Regions from separate parts of the Streptomyces incarnatus genome, predicted to be linked through region 2. Evidence: riboswitches for the same ligand, from Rfam matches in the RefSeq annotation. Region 2 holds a riboswitch; each other region holds the start of a gene.
The links. Region 2 has a riboswitch for S-adenosylmethionine ahead of ABB07_RS28055 (aminotransferase class V-fold PLP-dependent enzyme). Riboswitches for the same ligand answer to the same signal wherever they lie in the genome.

Region 1 (6,985 bases), 5.2 Mb from region 2:
GCCACGGCCAGCTCCAGCAGGACGTCGTCGGCGCCGGTCAACAGATCCAGTTCCGGGGCGAGTTCGGCGATGCGGTAGGCGCGGCGGACGTCACCGGAGAACTCCTTGACGCCGTGGATGTGGCCCTCGCCGTGCAGCCGGGCGAGGAGTTCGGGGACCAGGTCGACCTTGGTGTCGATCGGGTTGTTGTACGCCACCACCGGCAGGCCCGCGCGGGCGACCTCGGCGTAGTGGGCGAGGACGGAACGCTCGTCGGCGCGGTAGGCGTTGGGCGGCAGCAGCATCACCGACGCACAGCCGGCCTCGCCCGCCCGCTCGGCCCAGCGCCGGGCCTCGGCCGAGCCGTACGCGGCGACGCCCGGCATCACCCGCGCGCCGCCGACCGCCGCCACGGCCGTCTCCACCACCCGGGTCCGCTCCTCGGGGGTGAGCACCTGGTACTCGCCGAGCGAGCCGTTCGGTACGACGCCGTCGCAGCCGTGTCCGACCAGCCAGGCGCAGTGCTCGGCGTAGCGGTCGTAGTCGATCGAGAGGTCGTCGCGCAGCGGGAGGGCGGTGGCGACGAGGACGCCGCGCCAGGGGCGGTTCGGTGACTGGGTCATGCGGGGATCCCCTACTCCGATGAGGTGTGACATATTACTGTCCGCCGTGACCTGGGGACCAGGTCACCGCGCGGCTGGTTCAGTCCTCCGGCAGCCCGGCCAGGACGCCGAGCGGCACCGGTCGCGCGAAGGGGCGGCGGCCCGGTGTGAACGGGCATCCGGTCAGACCGGCCACCGCGGGCCCGCACACGCGGCCCTGGCACCAGCCCATCCCGGCCCGGGTGAGCAGCTTCGCGGTGCGCAGATCACCCGCGCCGAGCGTGCCCGCGGCCGTACGCACCTGGCCGGCGGTGACCTCCTCGCACCGGCACACCACCGTGTCGTCCGTGATCCGGTCCGCCCAGCCCGGGGGCGGCGCGTACACCGTCTCCAGGGCCGCGAAGAACGCCCGCTGCCGGGTCCTGGCCCGGGCGGCCGCCGCCCAGGCGCGCGGGTCGGGGGCGGTGCCGCGCAGGCGGGCGGCGATCGAGCGGCCGGCGATGTGTCCCTCGGCGAGCGCCAGGGCCGCCCCGCCGATCCCGGTGGTCTCCCCGGCGGCCCAGACCCCGGGCACGTCGGTGCGCTGCTCGTCGTCGACCCGTACGTCCGTGCCGGTCAGGGTGCAGCCGAGCGTCTCGGCGAGGTCGGTGTGCGGCAGCATGCCGTGTCCGACGGCGAGGGCGTCGCAGGGGATGCGGCGCGCGCTGCCGGGCCTGGCCCGCCCGTCCCGCTCCAGCGCCGCGACCGTGACCGCCTCCAGGTGGTCGGTGCCGTGCGCCTCCAGCACGGTGTGCCGGGCCAGCGTCCGCACCCGGTGCCGCAGCAACCGGCCCGCGTACCAGGCGCCTTCGGCGAGCTTGCCGGGCTCCGCCGCCGCGAGGGCCGGGGTGCGGCGCAGTACGGCCACCGGGCCGGCGGACTCGACCAGCGCGGCCACGCGCGCACCGGCCGCGGCGAGCCCCGTGGCCACCGGCAGCAGCAGGGGTCCGGTGCCGGCGACCACGACCGTACGGCCGGGCAGCACCAGCCCGCCCTTGAGCATGGCCTGCGCGCCGCCCGCCGTGACCACACCGGGCAGCGTCCAGCCGGGGAAGGGCAGCACGCGCTCGTACCCGCCGGTGGCGAGCAGCACGGCGTCGGCGCGGACGGTAACCCCCTCCTCCTGCGCGGGGCCGCGCAGGGCGTGCAGCCGGAACGCACCCGACTCCCGCTCCACACACCAGACATGATGATCCGTCAGATGGCTGATGCGACCGGCCGTGAGGTGCCGGCCGATGCCGTCCCGCAGCCGCTCCCAGGCGCGCCACTGGTGGTGCAGGGCCTCGGGGCGGCGGGCGCCGAGGGCCGGGGCGGGCTGCCGGTAGAACTGGCCGCCCGCCTGCCCGGCCGCGTCGACGAGGGTGACCCGTACCCCCCGGGCGGCCGCCGCCAGCGCCCCGGCGAGCCCCGCCGGGCCCGCCCCGACGACGGCGAGATGCGCGCGCTCAGTCATCGTCCCCTCCGGTCCCCTCCTGGGTGCGGATCACATCGCCCGGCCGCACCGGCACCAGGCAAGCCCGTTGGTTCGCCTGGCCGTTGACGGTCACCAGGCAGTCGAAGCACACCCCGATCCCGCAGAACACCCCGCGCGGCCGGCCGGCCCCGCGGGTGCTGCGCCAGGAGGTCACGCCCGCCGCCCACAGCGCCGCCGCGACCGTCTGCCCGGGCAGGGCCGCGAGGGGCCGCCCGTCGAAGGTGACGGTGAAGTCCTCGCCCGGGCGGGCCCGGGCCAGCTCCAGGGGATTCACGGCGTGTCGCCTCCGTCGGTGTCGTGTCCCTCGAACCGTTCCGGCCGGAACGGCGTGAGATCCAGTTCCGGTGTCTTCCCGGTGAGGGCCTGGGCGATCAACTGCCCGGTACCGGTGGCCATTCCGATGCCGGCGCCCTCGTGCCCGCAGGCGTGGAACAGCCCCGGCGCGCGGGGGTCGGGGCCGATCGCCGGGAGGTGGTCGGGCAGATACGGCCGGAAGCCCGCGTACGTCCGCAGCGCGCGCACCCGCTCCAGGAACGGGAACAGCCCGATCGCCCCGGCCGCGAGCGCCCGAACGGCGGGGAGTGACAGCGAGCGGTCGAAGCCGACCCGCTCCCGGCTCGCGCCGATCAGCACAGGACCGGCGGCCGTGCCCTCCACCACCGGCGAGGTGCGCAAGGCGGCCGAGTCGCTCGCGACGTCGGCCACGTAGTCCGCGGCGTACACCTTGTGCCGGACCATCCGCGGCAGCGGCTCGGTGACGAGGACGAAGCCGCGCCGGGGGAGCACCGGCAGCCGGACGCCGGCGAGCGCCGCGAGGCCACCGCCCCAGGTGCCGGCCGCGTTCACCACCGCCGGTGCGTGCAGATCGCCCCGGTCGGTACGGACGCCGGTCACCGTGCCGCCGGCCGAGCGCAGCACCCCGGTCACGGTCCAGCCCGTGTGCAGGCGGGCACCGGAGGCGCGGAGCAGGTGGGCGGCGGCGAGGGCGGGCATGACCTGGGCGTCCTGGGGATAGTGCACCCCGCCCGCCAGGCCTGGAGTCAAATACGGTTCCAAGCAAGGAAGTTGGGTGGCCGCAACCGGGTCGGCCACGACTCCCGCGGCCCGCTGTCCGTCCGCGAACGCGTGCAGCGCGGCGAGGGTCTCGGGGGTGGAGGCGACCACCAGGCCGCCCTTGGGTTCGTACTCGACCGCCGCCCCCAGCTCGTCGCCCAGCCGGCCCCACAACCGGGCGGACAGCAGGGCGAGGCCGAGCTCGGGGCCCGGTTCCTTGTCGGAGACGAGCAGGTTGCCCTCGCCCGCGCCGGTGGTGCCGCCGGCCACCGGACCCCGGTCCACCACCCGCACGTCGAGGCCGGACCGCGCGGCGTACAGCGCACAGGCCGCACCCACCATGCCGGCTCCGACGACCACGACATCGCAGGTCAGTCGCTTCGCCACGGCAGTACTATGTCACATGTCGCCAATTCCGAGGAGAGCCCGGACAGCTTCGTCCCGATACTCCCGTCCCCATCACCATTTCCCATGCCCGTCCCAGGCGTGGACGCCCCCTTGACGTCCCCCGGTGCCGGATCGACACTCCAGGGTGGGAATCCTAGTGAACAGGTAGGGAATGATGACGCGCCTCGACACCGGCAGCGGCCCCGCGGGCCGTACGCCGCTGTGCGCACCCCTGCTCACCTCCCGCCGCCACATCGATCTGCTGCGCGTCTGCAGCGCGATCAGCCCCCAGCGCTGAGCCGGAGCCCCGCGCCCGCCGGCGCGCACGTCCGTACGTCCATCACCCGGGGAGACGCATGTCCATCACTCCGCTCGCCGCCGTCCCGTCCGTCCACCGCGCCGCGCCCGTCTTCCGGGGCCGGATCGGCCAGGACGCGCGCAGCGGCCACTACGCCGTGCCGCACCGCTACCGGCTCCATCTCTCGACCGCCTGCCCGGACGGTCTCCGCCTCGCCGTCGGGCACAGCCTCCTCGGCCTGGACGGCAGTTGTCCGGTCACGGTCCTGCCCGCCGTACCGGACTGTCCCGGCGGCGGCCACTCGGCGCTGCGGCCGCTGTACGAGGCGAGCGCCCACCACTACACCGGCCCGGCCCTCGCGCCCGTGCTCAGCGACGACTGGTCCGGACGGATCGTCAGCACCCAGGCCCGCGACATCCTGCGCGACCTCGACCGCTTCTTCCCGCGCGAGGACCGCCCCGCCCTGTACCCGTGCGGTCAGGAGTCCGTGATCGAGGCCGTCGAGCGGATGTGCGCCGAAGGGATCGAGGAGGCCGCGCAGCGCGCCGGACGGGCCGGCGCCGACCCGGCCGAGCGGGCCGCCGCCCTGGACGTGCTCCTGGACACCCTGGGTCGGCTGGAGAGCCGGCTGGCCGCGGAGGCGTACCTGGTCGACGACCGGATCACCGCCGCCGACATCGAACTGTGGGTCACGCTGGTGCAGTTGGACACCGTCCATCGCTGCCACCTGGACGCCGCCGCCGTCCACCGCATCGCCGGCCACCGCGCCCTGTGGGCCTACGCCCGCCGCCTGGCCGCCCACCTCGCCTTCGGCCGCCATCTCGACCTCGACGGCATCTCCCGCCGCCACCACGGCCGTTGCCAGGGCCTCGAGGCCGCCGGCGCCGCCGTCCAGATCCTGGACTGGGCGGGCCACGTCGCGGGCGCCGAGGACGCTTCCCGCAGGTGAGAAGCGGTCGGACGGCGTCCACTGGGCGGACAGCCGTTGACATTTGAACGGACGACTGCCTTACTTACGGCTCAGAACGGTCATGAGCGTCAGCACCAAGCCCTGGCTGGCTGACCGGCAACCCTCGCATCGCGGTGGGGTGCCCCAGGTGACGACCGGACCGGAATGACGTTTTCGGTAAGCGCGAGGGCCCCGTGGGGCCGGAACAGTGACAGGTGACGCCATGTACGCAGCTCCCAGGACGGCCGCGAGCCGCCCCCAGGGCTGCGTACCGTCGTACGCCAGGGTCCTCGTCGCCGACCGCGCCGTCGATCTGCTGCGCGTCAACAGTGCACTGTGTACCGCGCCGGGCTCAGCCCGCTGTCAGGGCTGACGTCTCCTTCCAGCCCTGGCTTCTCCAGCCTCCGCTTGCCCAGCCTCCGCTTCTCCAGCCCTGGCTGCTCCAGCCAGTCGCTGCTCCAGCCCCGCGTTCCTGACGCCCACCGCCCCGCCGGTGTGCCATCACCCGCCCAGCCCCCGGTTCCCGCGCGCTGTCGTGCGCCGCCCCGTGCCGCAGTGCCGTGGCGGTACCCGCGGCCGAGCGTCGTCAGCCGGGGTGTCCGACTCCGCCGGAGCCCGCCATGAGTGAAGTCCCAGGCGCCGCCGTCTCCCTCGCCGAGGCGCCACCCGCCGACACCCCGTCAAAGCCGCTGAGCGCACAGCGGGTTCAGCCGCTGCGCCGGCCCGGCCGGTGGATCGCCACCGCCGTCGTCCTGGTGCTCGTCGCACAGATCGTGCACGGACTGGCCACGAACCCGTTCTACCAGTGGGACCGCTTCCGCTACTGGTTCCTGCGCCCCACGGTCCTCGACGGGCTCCTCGTCACCCTCGAAGTCGCCGCGCTCAGCGCGGCCTTCGGCCTCCTCGGCGGCATCCTGCTCGCTCTCGGCCGGCAGTCCGGCAGCCCGGTGCTGCGCGCCGTGAGCTGGACGTACACCTGGCTGTTCCGCTCGGTGCCGCTCATCGTCGTCCTGATCTTCCTGTACAACTTCTCGGCCCTGTACAAGACGGTGAGCCTCGGCGTCCCCTTCGGCCCCGCCTTCGTCACCTTCGACGAGTCCAGGCTGGCCACCGACATGACGGTCGCCGTGGTCGGGCTCAGCCTCAACGAGGCGGCGTACGCGGCGGAGGTCGTACGCGGCGGCCTCCTCTCCGTCGACCAGGGCCAGCACGAGGCGGCGGCCGCGCTCGGCCTGCCCAGGGGCTACCAGTTCGCCAGGATCGTGTTCCCGCAGGCCCTCAGGTCGATCACGCCGAACTACGTCAACCAGCTCATCGGCCTGATCAAGAGCACCTCGCTGGTGTTCTACGTCTCGCTGCTCGACCTCTTCGGCTCCGTGCAGACCATGGGCAGCACCTACCCCGGCGACATCGTGCCCCTGCTGCTCGTCGCCACCGCCTGGTACCTGATCCTCACCAGCGTGGTGTCCGTCGTCCAGTTCTACGTCGAGCGGCACTTCGCCCGGGGCGCCACCCGCACCCTGCCGCCGACCCCGCTGCAGAAGGCCCGCGCCGGCCTCGGGGAGTTCCGGGCCCGGCTGCGCAGGGAGGCCGCCGTATGACCGCCACCGACACCGTGCAGACCACCCCGGCCGCGCTGGAGGTCCACGACGTCCACAAGTGGTACGGCACCCATCGGGTGCTCGACGGCATCGACCTGAGCGTGCGCCCCGGCGAGGTCACCGTCGTCATCGGCCCCTCCGGCTCCGGCAAGTCCACCCTGCTGCGGGTCGTCAACCACCTGGAGAAACCCGAGATCGGCCACGTCAGCGTCGGCGGCGAGCCGATCGGCGTCCGACGCGGCAGCGGCGGCCGGCTGAAGGAGCTCAGCGAGCGCGCCATCCTGGCCCAGCGCAGCCGGATCGGCTTCGTCTTCCAGAACTTCAACCTCTTCCCGCACCTGACCGTCCTCGACAACGTCGCCGCCGCGCCCGTCGCCACCGGGAGGCTGGCCAAGCCCGAAGCGCTGGACCTGGCCCGGGAACTGCTCACCCGGGTCGGCCTCGGCGACCGTACCGGCGCCTATCCCCGCCAGCTCTCCGGCGGACAGCAGCAGCGGGTCGCCATCGCCCGCGCCCTCGCGCTGCGCCCCGGCATCATCCTCTTCGACGAGCCGACCTCCGCGCTCGACCCCGAGACGGTCGGTGAGGTGCTCGCTGTCATCA
Region 2 (6,985 bases):
GGCTCCGCGCGCACCAGCTGGCGGATCAGCTCGTCGGCCGTGACGCCCGGCTTGGAGAACAGCACCCGGACCCCGCGCGGCGGCGCGAGCAGCACCGGGGCGGCCAGTTCGGCGCCGTCGAAGACACAGGTCACCTCGGCGCCGGTCTGCGCGGCGAGCGCGGAGAGCTGACCGAGGAGCCTGAGCCGCTGCTTCTCCAGCGGCATCTGCGGATAGCCGGTCTTGGTGACGTTGTAGCCGTCGACCACCAGATGCGCCTGCGGCAGCGCCAGCAACTGGTCGAGAATGGCCGGGTCGTTCTCCGACAGGGCCCGCGCCGCGATGTCCTTCGGGGTCATGCGTCCCGGTTCGACGGCGTCCACGGTCTCGGCGGGCCGCACGGACACGGGCGGCAGGGCGAGTTCGCGCCTGAGGCCCTGGGTCGCCTCCAGCAGGGTGTCGAGCAGCAGCCGTACCCGCATGTCCTCCACGCTGCGGCCCTCGCGGGCGGCGCGGCGGGTGGCCTCCAGCGCGGCCTCCGCCTCGCCGAGGCGGGCCTTGAGCCGGCGCGACTCGCTCTCGGCGGCCGACACCTGCCGGTGCGCCTCGGCCCGTACGGCGTCCATCTCGCCCTGGGCCTTGCGCAGGGCGGCCTCGCCCCGCTTGACGTCGCTGAGGGCGGCCCGGAGCTTGCGGTGCAGCGACTCCGCCTCCTTCTTCGCCGACTCCAGCTCCGCACGCAGCCGTTCGGTCTCGGCACGGGTCTGCTCGCGGGCCTGGGCCAGCTCGGCGCGCAGCCGCTCCAGCTCGGCCCGGCTCTCCTCGTCGGCGCGCTCGGCGTCCGCGCGCTGGACCTCCTCGCCGGCCGCGGTGACCAGCTTCACCCAGCCCGCCGGGCGCAGCACGTAGGCCGCGGCCGCCACGTCGAGCGGGTCCGCGGCCGGGAGCGGCGAGCCGGAGTCGAGGGCGCCGGCGAGTTCCGGCTGCGCCTCTCTGAACTTCTCCCCGATCCGCTGCCGGAACAGCGCATCGGTCTCCAGCGCCGCCGCCATCGCGTTGCCGGCGAACTTGGCCCGGCGGCTGGGGGTGAACCGGGCGTACTGCCTGAGCTGGGCGGGCAGTTCCGTCATGGTCAGCCCGCCGAAGCCGTCCGAGACGATCTGGACGACCCTGCGTCGCACCCCGTCGGGCAGCGGACGGTCAAGCACCTCGGCGGTGCCGTCGCCCGGCCCCCCGCCTGTGGTCTCCACCATCCGTCACACCCCACTACTTCGACTTCTTCGGGGCCGCTCCGCTCAGGAGCCGGCGCCCGGCCTGTCCACGAGTTCCACCTGGTCCACCGCGTTGCACCAGCGGCACCGCACCGATTCGATGGTCTCACTGACCACCTCGCGCTCCTCCACGGTCGGCTCGCCGGCCAGATCGAGGTGGACGTACTCGACGACCTTCGAGGAGCGCGTCACGTCGAACCGGGTCAGGTTGCCGCACAGGGTGCAGCGCCATCGGGTGGTGGCGGTCGGCAGGGGAACCGTCATCGTGGCTGTCCGCTTCCTTCTCGTTCCGGGCTCGTACGGGCTCGACCGGCTCGTACCGGCTCGTGCTCGCTCGCGCGCCGCCGGCCGACGCGTGTGGCCGTAACCCTACGGCCTGGTGGCGACTCGCCGCTGGTCCGTCCACGGCGGCGAGGCGGTCTGTCAGCTTGTGTCCCGTTACGCCATGCTCTGTATTCATGATCAGCGAGTGGAGCACGGCGGCCGGCAGGGCGTTCAGAGCGGTCCGCAGCACATCAGCACCCATGACGTACGGCCTCATCGCCCTGTGCTGCCTGCTCTTCGTCCTGGGCCCGGCCTCGGGGCTCACCCCGGGATACGGCTCGGGGAACGCCCTGCTCGCCGCGCAGCGGGCGTACTTCCACCGCTGGGGCGTGGTACCGGCCGAGCTGTTCGCCAGGCCGGTACGCGCGGCCCTGACCCCCGCCACGGCCCTGTTCGTGCACGGCAGCTGGGTGCATCTGCTCGGCAACATGCTCTTCCTCTTCGTCTTCGGCGCGATGACCGAGGAACGGATGGGCCGGGTCGAGTTCACCCTCTTCTACGTCGGCTGCGGCTATCTCGCCCTGCTGGGGTACGCGGCCGCCAACGACGCCTCCGAGCAGTCGCTGGTGGGCGCGTCCGGGGCGATCTCGGCGATCCTCGGGGCGTTCCTCTACCTGTTCCCCCGCGCCCGTGTGACCAGTCTTCTGCCGTTCCTGTTCTTCCTGCCCGTGCGGTTCCCGGCGTGGGTCGTGCTGCCGTTCTGGGCGGCGCTGCAGTGGGCGGCCGCGGGGCGCTCCGCGCAGGGGCCGGGGGTGGCGTATCTGGCGCACCTGGTGGGATTCGCGCTGGGCTTCTGCTACGCGTGGGTGCGCTACGGCCGTGCGACTAGAGTGAAAGCCGCCCCTGCTCAGGCCCCCGAGGGAGAGAACCAGCCGTGATCACCGCGATCGTCCTGATCAAGACCAGCGTGGACCGGATCCCCGAGATCGCGGAGCAGATCGCTTCGCTGGAGTCGGTCAGCGAGGTCTTCTCCGTCACCGGTACGTATGACTTGATCGCGATGGTCCGGGTGCGGCAGCACGAGGATCTGGCCGATGTCATCCCCGGGCGGATCAGCAAGATCCCCGGTGTGGAGGCCACGGACACGCACGTCGCCTTCCGCACCTACTCCCAGCACGACCTGGAGGCGGCGTTCTCGATCGGCCTGGACAACTGATCGTTTGAAGATCGCCCAGGCGTCTGCGGGGCGCGGGTCGCATTGCGGGTGCGGCGGCCGTGGTGGCTGGTCGCGCCCACGCGGCGGAGCCGCATATCGATACAGCCCCGCGCCTCTTCGGGGCGCTGATCACACCGCCGGGACGCAGCGGCCGTCCTCCGTGCGGTACGTCCACTTGGCACCCTCGGTGACCAGTTCCTTCACCGCCGTCACGAAACGCTCCACGTGCTCGTCGGGGGTGCCCGCGCCGAAGCTCACGCGGATGGCGTTGAGGGACTTCTCGCCCGGTGCGGCCTCGGGGGCGCCGCACTCGCCCTGGGTCTGCGGGTCGGTGCCGAGGAGGGTGCGGACCAGGGGGTGGGCGCAGAAGAGGCCGTCGCGGACGCCGATGCCGTACTCGGCGGACAGGGCGGCGGCGAAGTGGGAGCTGTTCCAGCCCTCGACGACGAAGGAGATCACGCCGACCCGGGGGGCGTCGTCGCCGAAGAGGGAGAGGATCCTGACCTGCGGGACCTCGGCCAGGCCCGCGCGGACCCCGCGGATGAGGTGCTGCTCCCGGGCCACCAGGGTGTCCCAGCCGGCCTCGGTCAGCGCCTTGCAGGCCGCCGCGATGGAGTAGGCGCCGATCACATTGGGCGAGCCCGCCTCGTGCCGCGCGGCGCTCTCGTGCCACTCCACGTCCACACCGCCGTCCTGACGCCGGGTCACCTTGCGGCTGGCGCCGCCGCCCGCGAGGTACGGCTCGGCGGCGCGCAGCCAGTCGGCGCGGCCGGCCAGGACACCGGAGCCGAAGGGGGCGTACAGCTTGTGCCCCGAGAAGGCGACCCAGTCGACGTCCAGGTCACGGACGGACACGGGGTGGTGGGGGGCCAGCTGGGCGGCGTCCAGGACGATCCGGGCGCCGTGCGCGTGCGCCGCCGCGGCCAGTTCGCGCACCGGCCACAGCTCGCCGGTGACATTGGAGGCGCCGGTGACGCAGACCAGGGCCGGGCCGTAGGGGTCACGGCCGGCGAGGGCCCGCTCCAGGGTCGTGACGGCCTGCTGCGGGGTGCGCGGGGCGTCGAGGTAGGTGACCTTCGCGTCCTGCCAGGGCAGCAGGGAGGCGTGGTGCTCGGTCTCGAAGACGAAGACCTGGCAGTCGGCGGGGAGGGCGCGGGCCAGCAGGTTCAGGGAGTCGGTGGTGGACCGGGTGAAGACCACCTGGTCCTCGGCGCGGCAGCCGAGGAACTCGGCGACCGTCCTGCGGGCGTTCTCGAACAGGTCGGTGGAGAGCTGGGAGAGGTAGCCGGCGCCGCGGTGGACGCTGCCGTAGTACGGCGCGTAGGCGGCCACGTCGTCCCAGACGCGCTGCAGGGCGGGGGCACTGGCCGCGTAGTCGAGGGCCGCGTAGGTGACCTCGCCGCCGGTGACGAGCGGGACGGTGACATCCCGGCCCAGAACGGGCAGCGGGGAGCAAACGGACTGGTCGGCGGCAGCGGTGAAGACAGACATGGGGAACTCCCGTGAGGACGTACGCGAAGAGGCGTACGGGAAGAAGAGAAAAGGGGTGTGCGGAGGCGGGGCTCTGCGGCCCTATCGCATTCGCTTGCTCACGGAAGGCTCCCTCGAACGACCAGGACCCCTGGTCCCGCGCTCTCAGCAGCGCGCGAGGGGTCCGCGCTTGCCGTAGACCTCGCTGCCTACGGCCTGGTCTTCACCCGGGGCACCCCGCCACGGACGGAGGGTTGCCGGACAGCCGGCCGGGGCCTCATGACTGTCACTCATGACCTGGTACAGGAACGTACGGGAAGAGATCGTCGTCCCGCAACCCGTGTCCGGATCGCGGGACGACCGCCGGTTTCCGCTAGGCGTTGCTCGCCGCCACCCAGCGCTCCAGCGTCCGCTTCGCCGCGCCGGAGTCGATGGACTCGGCGGCCTTGGCCATGCCCGCGCGGAGCTGGTCGGCGAGCGGGGCGTCCGTCGGGTCCAGGGCGACGAGGGCCGCCGCGGAGTTCAGCAGCACGGCGTCCCGTACGGCCCCGGTCTCACCATCGAGCAGGCGGCGGGCGACCTCCGCGTTGTACGACGCGTCCGCGCCGCGCAGGGCCTCCACCGGGACGAGGTCGATGCCGACGTCCCTCGGGTCGAAGGTCTCCTCGGTGACCTTGCCGTCCCGGACGATCCAGACGTGGGAGGTGGCCGTCGTGGTCAGCTCGTCCAGGCCGTCGTCGCCGCGGAAGACCAGGGAGGAGTTGCCGCGCTCGGCGAGGACGCCGGCCACGATCGGGGCCATCCGGAGATCCGCCACACCGACGGCCTGGGCCCGGACCTTCGCCGGATTGGTCAGCGGACCCAGCACGTTGAAGGTCGTACGGATGCCCAACTGGCCACGGGCGGCGGCCACATGACGCAGCGCCGGGTGGAACTTCACCGCGAAGCAGAAGGTGATCCCGGCCTCCTCGGCGACCTGCGGGACCCGCTCCAGCGACAGGTTCAGATTGACGCCCAGCTTCTCCAGCACGTCCGAGGCGCCCGACGCCGAGGACGCGGCCCGGTTGCCGTGCTTGACGACCCTCGCGCCGGTGCCGGCGACCACGATCGAGGACATCGTGGAGATGTTCACCGTCTTGGCGCCGTCGCCGCCGGTGCCGACGATGTCGACGGTCCGCCCCGGCACCTCGATGACGTTCGCGTGGTCGTACATCGCGCGGACGAGCCCGGTGATCTCCTCCACCGTCTCGCCCTTGGCCCGCAGGGCCACGGCGAATCCCGCGATCTGCGCGTCGGTCGCCTCCCCGCGCATGATCCGGTCCATCGCCCATGCCGTGGCGTCCGCGCTCTGGTCGCGGCCCTCCAGCAGGGCGTTCAGTACCTCGGGCCAGGAACGGCCCGCCGCGGTGTCGCCTCCAGCGGGGGTCACAGCGCTCATAAGCCGCTCCTGGGGTGTCGTACACAACATCAATGGTCCGATCCCAGCCTATCGACCCCCGCACACGGCGAAGGGCCCCGTCCGTAACCCGGACGGGGCCCTTCGGCGTGGCGTGGCGACGCGGGATCAGTGGTGGCCGTGGCCGCTCGTGATCTCCTTGTACTCCTCGACGGACGGCTTCGGGATCTGGTTGTCCTCGCCGTAGTAGGCGTTGGACAGCTTCACCCGGAGCTTCTCCGAGGCCGGCACCTTGCGCTCGACGCCGTTCTCGTCGACCGTCGGGCCGATCTCGGCCGGCTGGTACTGGTGGTGGGCCGTGAGGGTGTGCAGCTGCTCCTGGCTGAGCGGCTCGTGCACCTCGATGAACTCACCGTGCGGCAGCCGCTTGATGATGCCGGTCTCGCGACCGTGCAGCACCTTGTCGCGGTCGCGGCGCTGCAGACCCAGGCAGATCCGCTTGGTGACGATGAACGCGATGACCGGCCCGACGAAGAACCCGATCCGGACGAACCAGGTGACCGCGTTGATCGACAGGTGGAAGTGGGTGGCCCACAGGTCGTTGCCACCGCCGACCAGGGTGATCATGTAGATCGTCACCCAGGCGACACCGAAGGCCGTACGCGTCGGGGCGTTGCGCGGGCGGTCCAGGATGTGGTGCTCGCGCTTGTCGCCGGTGATCCAGGACTCGATGAACGGGTAGACCGCGATCGCCGCCAGGACCAGCGGGAAGAGCACCAGCGGGATGAACACGCCCAGGACGAGCGTGTGGCCCGCGAAGTTGATCTCCCAGCCCGGCATGAAGCGGATCAGACCCTCGGCGAAGCCCATGTACCAGTCGGGCTGGGCGCCGGTGGACACCTGGTCCGGACGGTAGGGGCCCATGGCCCAGATCGGGTTGATCTGGGCGACCGCCGCGATGGCCGCGATGACACCGAAGACCAGGAAGAAGAAGCCTCCGGCCTTGGCCATGTAGACCGGCAGCAGCGGCATGCCGACGACGTTGTTGTTGCTCTTGCCCGGACCCGCGAACTGCGTGTGCTTGTGGTAGAAGACCAGGATCAGGTGGCCCACCATCAGGCCGAGCATGATGCCCGGCAGCAGCAGGATGTGGATCGAGTAGAACCGGGCGACGAAGTCGTGGCCGGGGAACTGACCGCCGAAGAGGAAGTACGACAGGTACGTGCCGACGATCGGCACGGACAGGATCGCGCCCTCCATGAAGCGGACACCGGTGCCGGAGAGCAGGTCGTCCGGGAGCGAGTAACCGGTGAAGCCGGTGAACATGCCGAGGACGAACAGCAGGAAGCCGAACAGCCAGTTGATCTCACGCGGCTTGCGGAACGCGCC
Region 3 (6,985 bases), 1.5 Mb from region 2:
GCTGCCCGCCGGTGTCCTCGTCCGGCAGCGGCCCGCCGCCCGCGCGCCGTACCGCCTCCCGGTCCCCGTCGCCGAGCGCCGCGCACACCCACAGCGAGTCCGCGTCCGGCCCGATGGCCGACAGTCCCGAGACCAGCCCGCCGCCGCCCCGCTTGGCGCGCGGCGAGCCGTCCTCGTCCACCGTGTACGACACCGGCCCGCGGTTGGACGCGACCAGCACCCGAGCCCTCTCGGCAGCACCCTGCGTGGAAGCCATGGTCCTCAACCTAGCCCGGCCCGGAAACGCTCAAACGTACGGCCACGCCTCGTGTCACCGCCGTATACGAACTCAGGCCACCCGGCGCTCGGCGTACTCGGCGATCTCCACCATGGGTGGTCGTTCCTCGGTGTCGACCGAGTAGGTGCGCGGCTCGAAGCCGTCCTCGCCGCGCTCGAACTGGGTGAGGGCGGGCCGGATCAGATGGCCGCGGGCCAGCCTCAGCTGGGCGGTGCGGTAGATCGCCGCGGCCATCCGGCCGAGCGCCTGCCCGTCCTGGTGGCGGTGCTTGCGCACGCCCACGTCGACCTGCCCCAGCGCGTCGAGGCCCACCAGGTGCAGGGCGTCCACCAGCATGCCCAGCTCCACGCCGTACCCGACCGGGAAGGGGAGCTGTTCCAGCAGGCTGCGCCGGGCCGCGTACTCGCCGCCCAGCGGCTGCACGAATCCGGCCAGCTGCGGCCAGTGCATGTTCAGCAGCGGGCGGGCCATCAGCTCGGTGACCCGGCCGCCCTGGCCGGCCGTCCTGCCGGGGGCGAGCGCATCGAACTCCGCGGCGAGCGGGCGGTCGTACATCGCCTTGACCAGGTCCACGCCCGGCTCGGTGAGCAGCGGGCCGACGATCCCGGAGACGAAGTCGGAGGAGAAGTCGCGCAGGTCGGCGTCGACGAAACAGACGATGTCCCCGGTGGTGACCAGGAGCGAGCGCCACAGCACCTCACCCTTTCCGGGGACGGCGGGGATGCGGGGCAGGATCTCGTCCCGGTGCACGACCCGCGCGCCCGCGGCGGCGGCGACCGCGGAGGTACGGTCGGTGGAGCCGGAGTCGACCACCACGATCTCGTCGACGAGCGGCACCTGCTCCACGAGGTCGTGGCGGATGACCGCGACGATGTCGCCGACCGTCTCCTCCTCGTTGAGCGCGGGCAGCACGACGGAGACCGACTGGCCCGTGCGCTGCTTGGCCGCGAGGATCTTGTGCAGCGGGCGATCGGTCACCGACCAGGAGCGGGTGGCCAGCCAGCGCTCGACTTCTTCCAGCACAGTCAGCGGCTCCTCACGTGTCTCGCGGTTCGGACGACTATCTCAACTGTCCTGGCCTTCGGTTACAGTCTTGAACAACGCCGGTGACCATCGCATGTCGGGGTCGACCGCGCGCCCACAACTGCATACCGCTCATCCAGAGGGGCAGAGGGACACGGCCCGATGAAGCCCCGGCAACCCCCCTGAGCCGAACTCGTCTCCGCGAGGCTCCAGGCCAGGGAAGGTGCCAAATCCGTCTCACGGCGAGGTGCGTCGTGAGGAAGATGAGGAGAAAGGGCCTCGCCTCCATGGCTGTGCAGACAGTTGCAAGCTCCACCGATTCCACCGTCGACCTCGGTCCCGCCGCGGCCCTGAGCTGTCGCGAGTGCGGTCACCGTGTTCCGCTCGGCCCGGTGTTCGCCTGCGAGGAGTGTTTCGGCCCGCTGGAGATCGCCTACGACTTCTCCGCCTACGACACCGAGGAGCTGCGCCGCCGCATCGAGGCCGGCCCCGCCAACATCTGGCGGTACGCGCCGCTGCTCCCGGTCCCGGCCGACGTGACCGACAAGCCGAACCTGAACCCGGGCTGGACCAAGCTCGTCAAGGCCGACAACCTCGCCGCCGAACTCGGCGTCACCGGCGGGCTGTTCGTCAAGGACGACTCCGGCAACCCGACCCACTCCTTCAAGGACCGCGTGGTCGCCCAGGCCCTGGAGGCCGCCCGCGCCTTCGGCTTCACCACCCTGTCCTGCTCCTCCACCGGCAACCTCGCCGGTGCCGTCGGCGCCGCCGCCGCCCGGGCCGGCTTCCGCTCGTGCGTGTTCATCCCGCACGACCTGGAGCAGGGCAAGGTCGTCATGGCCGCGGTCTACGGCGGCGAGCTCGTCGGGATCGAGGGCAACTACGACGACGTGAACCGCTTCTGCTCGGAGCTGATCGGCGACCCGGCCGGCGAGGGCTGGGGCTTCGTCAACGTCAACCTGCGGCCGTACTACGCGGAGGGCTCCAAGACGCTGGCGTACGAGATCTGCGAGCAGCTCGGCTGGCGGCTGCCCGACCAGATCGTGGTCCCGATCGCCTCCGGCTCCCAGCTCACGAAGATCGACAAGGGTCTGCAGGAGCTGATCAAGCTGGGGCTCGTCGAGGACAAGCCGTACAAGATCTTCGGCGCCCAGGCCGAGGGCTGCTCGCCGGTGTCGACCGCCTTCAAGGCCGGTCACGACGTCGTACGGCCGCAGAAGCCGAACACCATCGCCAAGTCCCTGGCCATCGGCAACCCGGCCGACGGGCCGTACGTCCTGGACATCGCCCGCCGCACCGGCGGTGCCGTGGAGGACGTGACGGACGAGGAGGTCGTCGACGCCATCAAGCTGCTGGCCCGCACCGAGGGCATCTTCGCGGAGACGGCGGGCGGCGTGACCGTCGGCGTCACCCGCAAGCTGCTCAAGGACGGCGTCCTGGACCCGGCGAGGACCACGGTGGTCCTCAACACCGGCGACGGCCTGAAGACCCTGGACGCGGTGGCCGGGACCGGCCTCACCGCCACCATCCGACCGACCCTGGACTCCTTCCGAGAGGCTGGCCTCGCATGAGCGTGACCGTTCGCATCCCCACCATCCTGCGCACCTACACCGGTGGCCAGGCGGAGGTCAGCGCCGAGGGCGCGACCCTCGCCGAGGTCATCGCCGATCTGGAGAAGAACCACACCGGGATCGCCGCGCGGGTGCTGGACGACCAGGGCAAGCTGCGCCGGTTCGTCAACGTCTACGTCAACGACGACGACGTGCGCTTCGAGCAGGGCCTGGACACCGCCACCCCGGACGGCGCCGGCGTGTCCATCATTCCGGCCGTCGCGGGCGGCTGATCGTTACCTTAGGTAACTTCAGTTACGCATTGTTCATCGAATTGCCTCCTCCGTGAGAGAAGCGGAGGGGGCAATTCTGTGTGATTGAGCGCGGTAGAGTTGGGGAACGCGCTCTCGGCCGGACCGGTCGGGGGCCCTGAATTCATGCCGCACACCCGATGAGAAGCAGCCAAAATACGCGGGCCTTATGCGGCTTTTGTGGTGGTTTGTGTAGCCCGACTTGCCCCGAAGTCTGCTGAATTCTCACCACATTCCGGACCGTTCCCGTCCAGAATTCTCGTCCGATTGACCTGTTGCAGACGGCAGTTGGACAGATACATTCAGCCGCGGTCGACGCGTTCCGGCGCACGCCCCCGTCCGATGGGGGGTGAGGTCTGACCCGGATCCGCGAAGTGCGGATCTGTGCAAGGGCCAGTAATAGGGGAGTTAGGCATGGCTCAGGGCACCGTCAAGTGGTTCAACGCGGAGAAGGGGTACGGCTTCATCGCGGTCGACGGTGGTGCGGACGTCTTCGTCCACTACAGCGCGATTCAGATGGACGGCTACCGCACCCTGGAAGAGGGCCAGCGGGTCGAGTTCGAGATCTCGCAGGGCCAGAAGGGTCCGCAGGCCGACATGGTTCGCGTCACCGCCTGAACGTTTCTTGCACGAAGGGCCCGCACCTCGCACAGGGTGCGGGCCCTTCGCCGTGTCCGGGCTGCCCCGTTCGCCCCAGGCTGATCCGGCTGAGCCGCTTGCACTCGACCAGGCCGAGTGCTAATCATTGGCGTTAGCACTCTGAAGGTGAGAGTGACAAAGAAGGACCGGGTCGGTGAGGCCCGCAGGCCAAGTGGGGCAAGGAACCACGGGCCGGCGAGCCGTCCGTCGCGGGCGCGGGCGCGGTCCGAAGGAATCACCCCCAGTCCTGGAGGGACCACTTCACATGGCCAAGATCATCGCGTTCGACGAGGAGGCGCGGCGCGGCCTCGAGCGCGGCATGAACCAGCTCGCGGACGCCGTGAAGGTGACGCTCGGCCCCAAGGGTCGCAACGTCGTCCTCGAGAAGAAGTGGGGCGCCCCCACGATCACCAACGATGGTGTCTCCATCGCCAAGGAGATCGAGCTCGAGGACCCGTACGAGAAGATCGGCGCCGAGCTGGTCAAGGAAGTCGCCAAGAAGACGGACGACGTCGCCGGTGACGGTACGACCACCGCGACCGTGCTCGCCCAGGCCCTGGTCAAGGAGGGCCTGCGCAACGTCGCCGCCGGCGCCAACCCGATGGCCCTGAAGCGCGGTATCGAGAAGGCCGTCGAGGCCGTCTCCGCCGCCCTGCTGGAGCAGGCGAAGGACGTCGAGACCAAGGAGCAGATCGCCTCCACCGCGTCCATCTCCGCCGCCGACACCCAGATCGGCGAGCTGATCGCCGAGGCCATGGACAAGGTCGGCAAGGAAGGCGTCATCACCGTCGAGGAGAGCAACACCTTCGGCCTGGAGCTCGAGCTCACCGAGGGCATGCGCTTCGACAAGGGCTACATCTCCGCCTACTTCGCGACCGACATGGAGCGCATGGAGGCGGTGCTGGAGGACCCGTACATCCTCATCGCCAACTCCAAGATCTCCTCGGTCAAGGACCTGCTCCCGCTGCTGGAGAAGGTCATGCAGTCGGGCAAGCCGCTGCTGATCATCGCCGAGGACGTCGAGGGCGAGGCCCTGTCGACCCTGGTCGTCAACAAGATCCGCGGCACCTTCAAGTCCGTCGCCGTCAAGGCCCCGGGCTTCGGTGACCGCCGCAAGGCCATGCTCGGCGACATCGCCATCCTCACGGGCGGCGAGGTCATCTCCGAGGAGGTCGGCCTCAAGCTGGAGAACGCGACCCTGGACCTCCTGGGCCGCGCCCGCAAGGTCGTCATCACCAAGGACGAGACCACCATCGTCGACGGTGCCGGCTCCTCCGAGCAGGTCAACGGCCGCGTGAACCAGATCCGCGCCGAGATCGAGAACAGCGACTCCGACTACGACCGCGAGAAGCTGCAGGAGCGCCTGGCGAAGCTCGCCGGCGGTGTCGCGGTCATCAAGGCCGGTGCCGCCACCGAGGTGGAGCTCAAGGAGCGCAAGCACCGCATCGAGGACGCCGTCCGCAACGCCAAGGCGGCCGTCGAGGAGGGCATCGTCGCCGGTGGTGGCGTGGCCCTGCTGCAGGCCTCCCAGGTCTTCGAGAAGCTGGAGCTCGAGGGTGACGAGGCGACCGGCGCCAACGCCGTGCGCATCGCGCTCGAGGCCCCGCTGAAGCAGATCGCCGTCAACGCCGGCCTCGAGGGCGGTGTCGTGGTGGAGAAGGTGCGCAACCTGACCCCGGGCCACGGCCTGAACGCCGCGACCGGCGAGTACGTCGACCTGGTCGCCGAGGGCATCATCGACCCGGCGAAGGTGACCCGTTCCGCGCTGCAGAACGCCGCCTCCATCGCCGCGCTGTTCCTCACCACCGAGGCCGTCATCGCCGACAAGCCGGAGAAGGCCGCCGCGCCGGCCGGCGGCGGCATGCCGGGCGGTGACATGGACTTCTGATCGACCTGACGGTTGATCGCCTGTCCTTCGGACCGAGGGCGGTGCTTCCAGCTTCCGGCTGGGGTGCCGCCCTCGGGCGTTTCCGGGTTCCGGGCTCAGTCGGCGTAGTCCTTGAGGTCCTCCGTGTTCAGGGTGATGCCGACCGGAGGCGGGAGCTGGACCGTCGCGCCCCAGGAGTAGGAGGGCGACTGCTGGTAACGGCCGTCCTTGGGGTCGCTGTGCACGACGATCGTGTCGTCGTCCCGGTCGATCAGCAGGTAGACGGGGATACCAGCCTCGGCGTAACCGCGGACCTTGTCGACGCGGTCCCGCCGGTCGGTGTCACGATCGCGAGAGGTGACTTCCACGACCATGAGGACGCCGTCGGGGTCTGCCCAGTCGCCTTCCTGGGCGATGAAGTGGTTGAACGGCGCCAGCGCACCGTCCGCACAGGCGTGGCCCTTGCGGTAGGCGCCGATCTTGAGCTGCTGCTCGGGGTAGAGGGCCAGTTCGGGGCGCACCTGCATGAACAGCCGCATGAGCCACACGATGATGCCCCGGTGACGCTGGTCCGGCAACGGCTTGACCTCTAGCTTTCCGTCAATGAGTTCGAGCTTCACGCCCTCTGGAGCCTCGTGGGCCAGCTCCTCGAAGTCCTCGACCGAGATGCGGTCGCCCTTCACGTACACGCGGCCGTTGATGAACTCCAACCGCACGTTCTCCGGTGCCCTGCGGGCAAGTTCCTCGAAGTCCTCGGCGGACATCTGCGGGCGCTGGGCGGTGCTGGGGGTCATGGCATTGCCTCCTCCCCTCCATCGTGCCCCGGACCGGTGTCGTCGGACCGTAGGAGCGGTCATACGGGTGTCCTTTCTCGTCGGGTGGACGCCATAGCAGCGCGAATCCCGGCCGCGCGGCCCTGGACCGCCGAAGGAGGTAGGGGCGCGTTGGAGCGTGTAGGTGCGCGCCCGTCTGGCGGACAGCGACAGCACGGGCGCCGTACGGCCCAGGGCGGCGAGCAGGATGTGGGCGCGGGACCGGGTGGGGCCCGGCGGCGGTCCGGCCGGCTCCTCCGGTACGTCGCCGCGCGTGAACGCCCCCACCAGGCGTCGTCGCGCGCGGTACGGGACCACCACGATCGGGTGATCCACCGGGTGCCGCCGGAGTCCGTCTCCAGCCGCTCCCGGCCGCGCCGCAAGTGCCCCGCCGCCTGAAGGCGGTTGAGGATGGTCCGCAGTGCGCACTGGCCGTAGGGGAGCTGCTTGGCCAGCGTTTTCACCGAGATGTCGGCGCCTTCGGGGAGGCGGTCGAGGTACCCGGC

Region 1: another riboswitch for S-adenosylmethionine. It lies ahead of ABB07_RS04580 (amino acid ABC transporter permease); the one in region 2 lies ahead of ABB07_RS28055 (aminotransferase class V-fold PLP-dependent enzyme).
Region 3: another riboswitch for S-adenosylmethionine. It lies ahead of thrC (threonine synthase); the one in region 2 lies ahead of ABB07_RS28055 (aminotransferase class V-fold PLP-dependent enzyme).

What each region holds. Positions count from the first base shown of each region.
Region 1 covers NZ_CP011497.1:1,046,358-1,053,342, reverse strand. The annotation lists gene ABB07_RS04605 (dihydrodipicolinate synthase family protein) at 1-602, opposite strand, end outside; gene ABB07_RS04600 (NAD(P)/FAD-dependent oxidoreductase) at 682-2,073, opposite strand; gene ABB07_RS04595 ((2Fe-2S)-binding protein) at 2,066-2,368, opposite strand; gene ABB07_RS04590 (NAD(P)/FAD-dependent oxidoreductase) at 2,365-3,534, opposite strand; gene ABB07_RS41475 (putative leader peptide) at 3,707-3,832, shown strand; gene ABB07_RS04585 (glutathione S-transferase C-terminal domain-containing protein) at 3,891-4,781, shown strand; SAM riboswitch class IV at 4,860-4,971, shown strand; gene ABB07_RS04580 (amino acid ABC transporter permease) at 5,402-6,382, shown strand; gene ABB07_RS04575 (amino acid ABC transporter ATP-binding protein) at 6,379-6,985, shown strand, end outside.
Region 2 covers NZ_CP011497.1:6,208,573-6,215,557, reverse strand. The annotation lists gene ABB07_RS28075 (NYN domain-containing protein) at 1-1,232, opposite strand, end outside; gene ABB07_RS28070 (hypothetical protein) at 1,275-1,514, opposite strand; gene ABB07_RS28065 (rhomboid family intramembrane serine protease) at 1,709-2,452, shown strand; gene ABB07_RS28060 (Lrp/AsnC family transcriptional regulator) at 2,449-2,730, shown strand; gene ABB07_RS28055 (aminotransferase class V-fold PLP-dependent enzyme) at 2,860-4,221, opposite strand; SAM riboswitch class IV at 4,382-4,498, opposite strand; gene trpD (anthranilate phosphoribosyltransferase) at 4,574-5,638, opposite strand; gene qcrB (cytochrome bc1 complex cytochrome b subunit) at 5,765-6,985, opposite strand, start outside.
Region 3 covers NZ_CP011497.1:4,701,991-4,708,975, forward strand. The annotation lists gene ABB07_RS21175 (alpha,alpha-trehalose-phosphate synthase (UDP-forming)) at 1-256, opposite strand, end outside; gene ABB07_RS21180 (glucosyl-3-phosphoglycerate synthase) at 329-1,300, opposite strand; SAM riboswitch class I at 1,430-1,570, shown strand; gene thrC (threonine synthase) at 1,588-2,871, shown strand; gene ABB07_RS21190 (MoaD/ThiS family protein) at 2,868-3,143, shown strand; gene ABB07_RS21195 (cold-shock protein) at 3,576-3,779, shown strand; gene groL (chaperonin GroEL) at 4,066-5,688, shown strand; gene ABB07_RS21205 (Uma2 family endonuclease) at 5,784-6,461, opposite strand; partial or broken gene ABB07_RS40920 (hypothetical protein) at 6,639-6,985, opposite strand, start outside.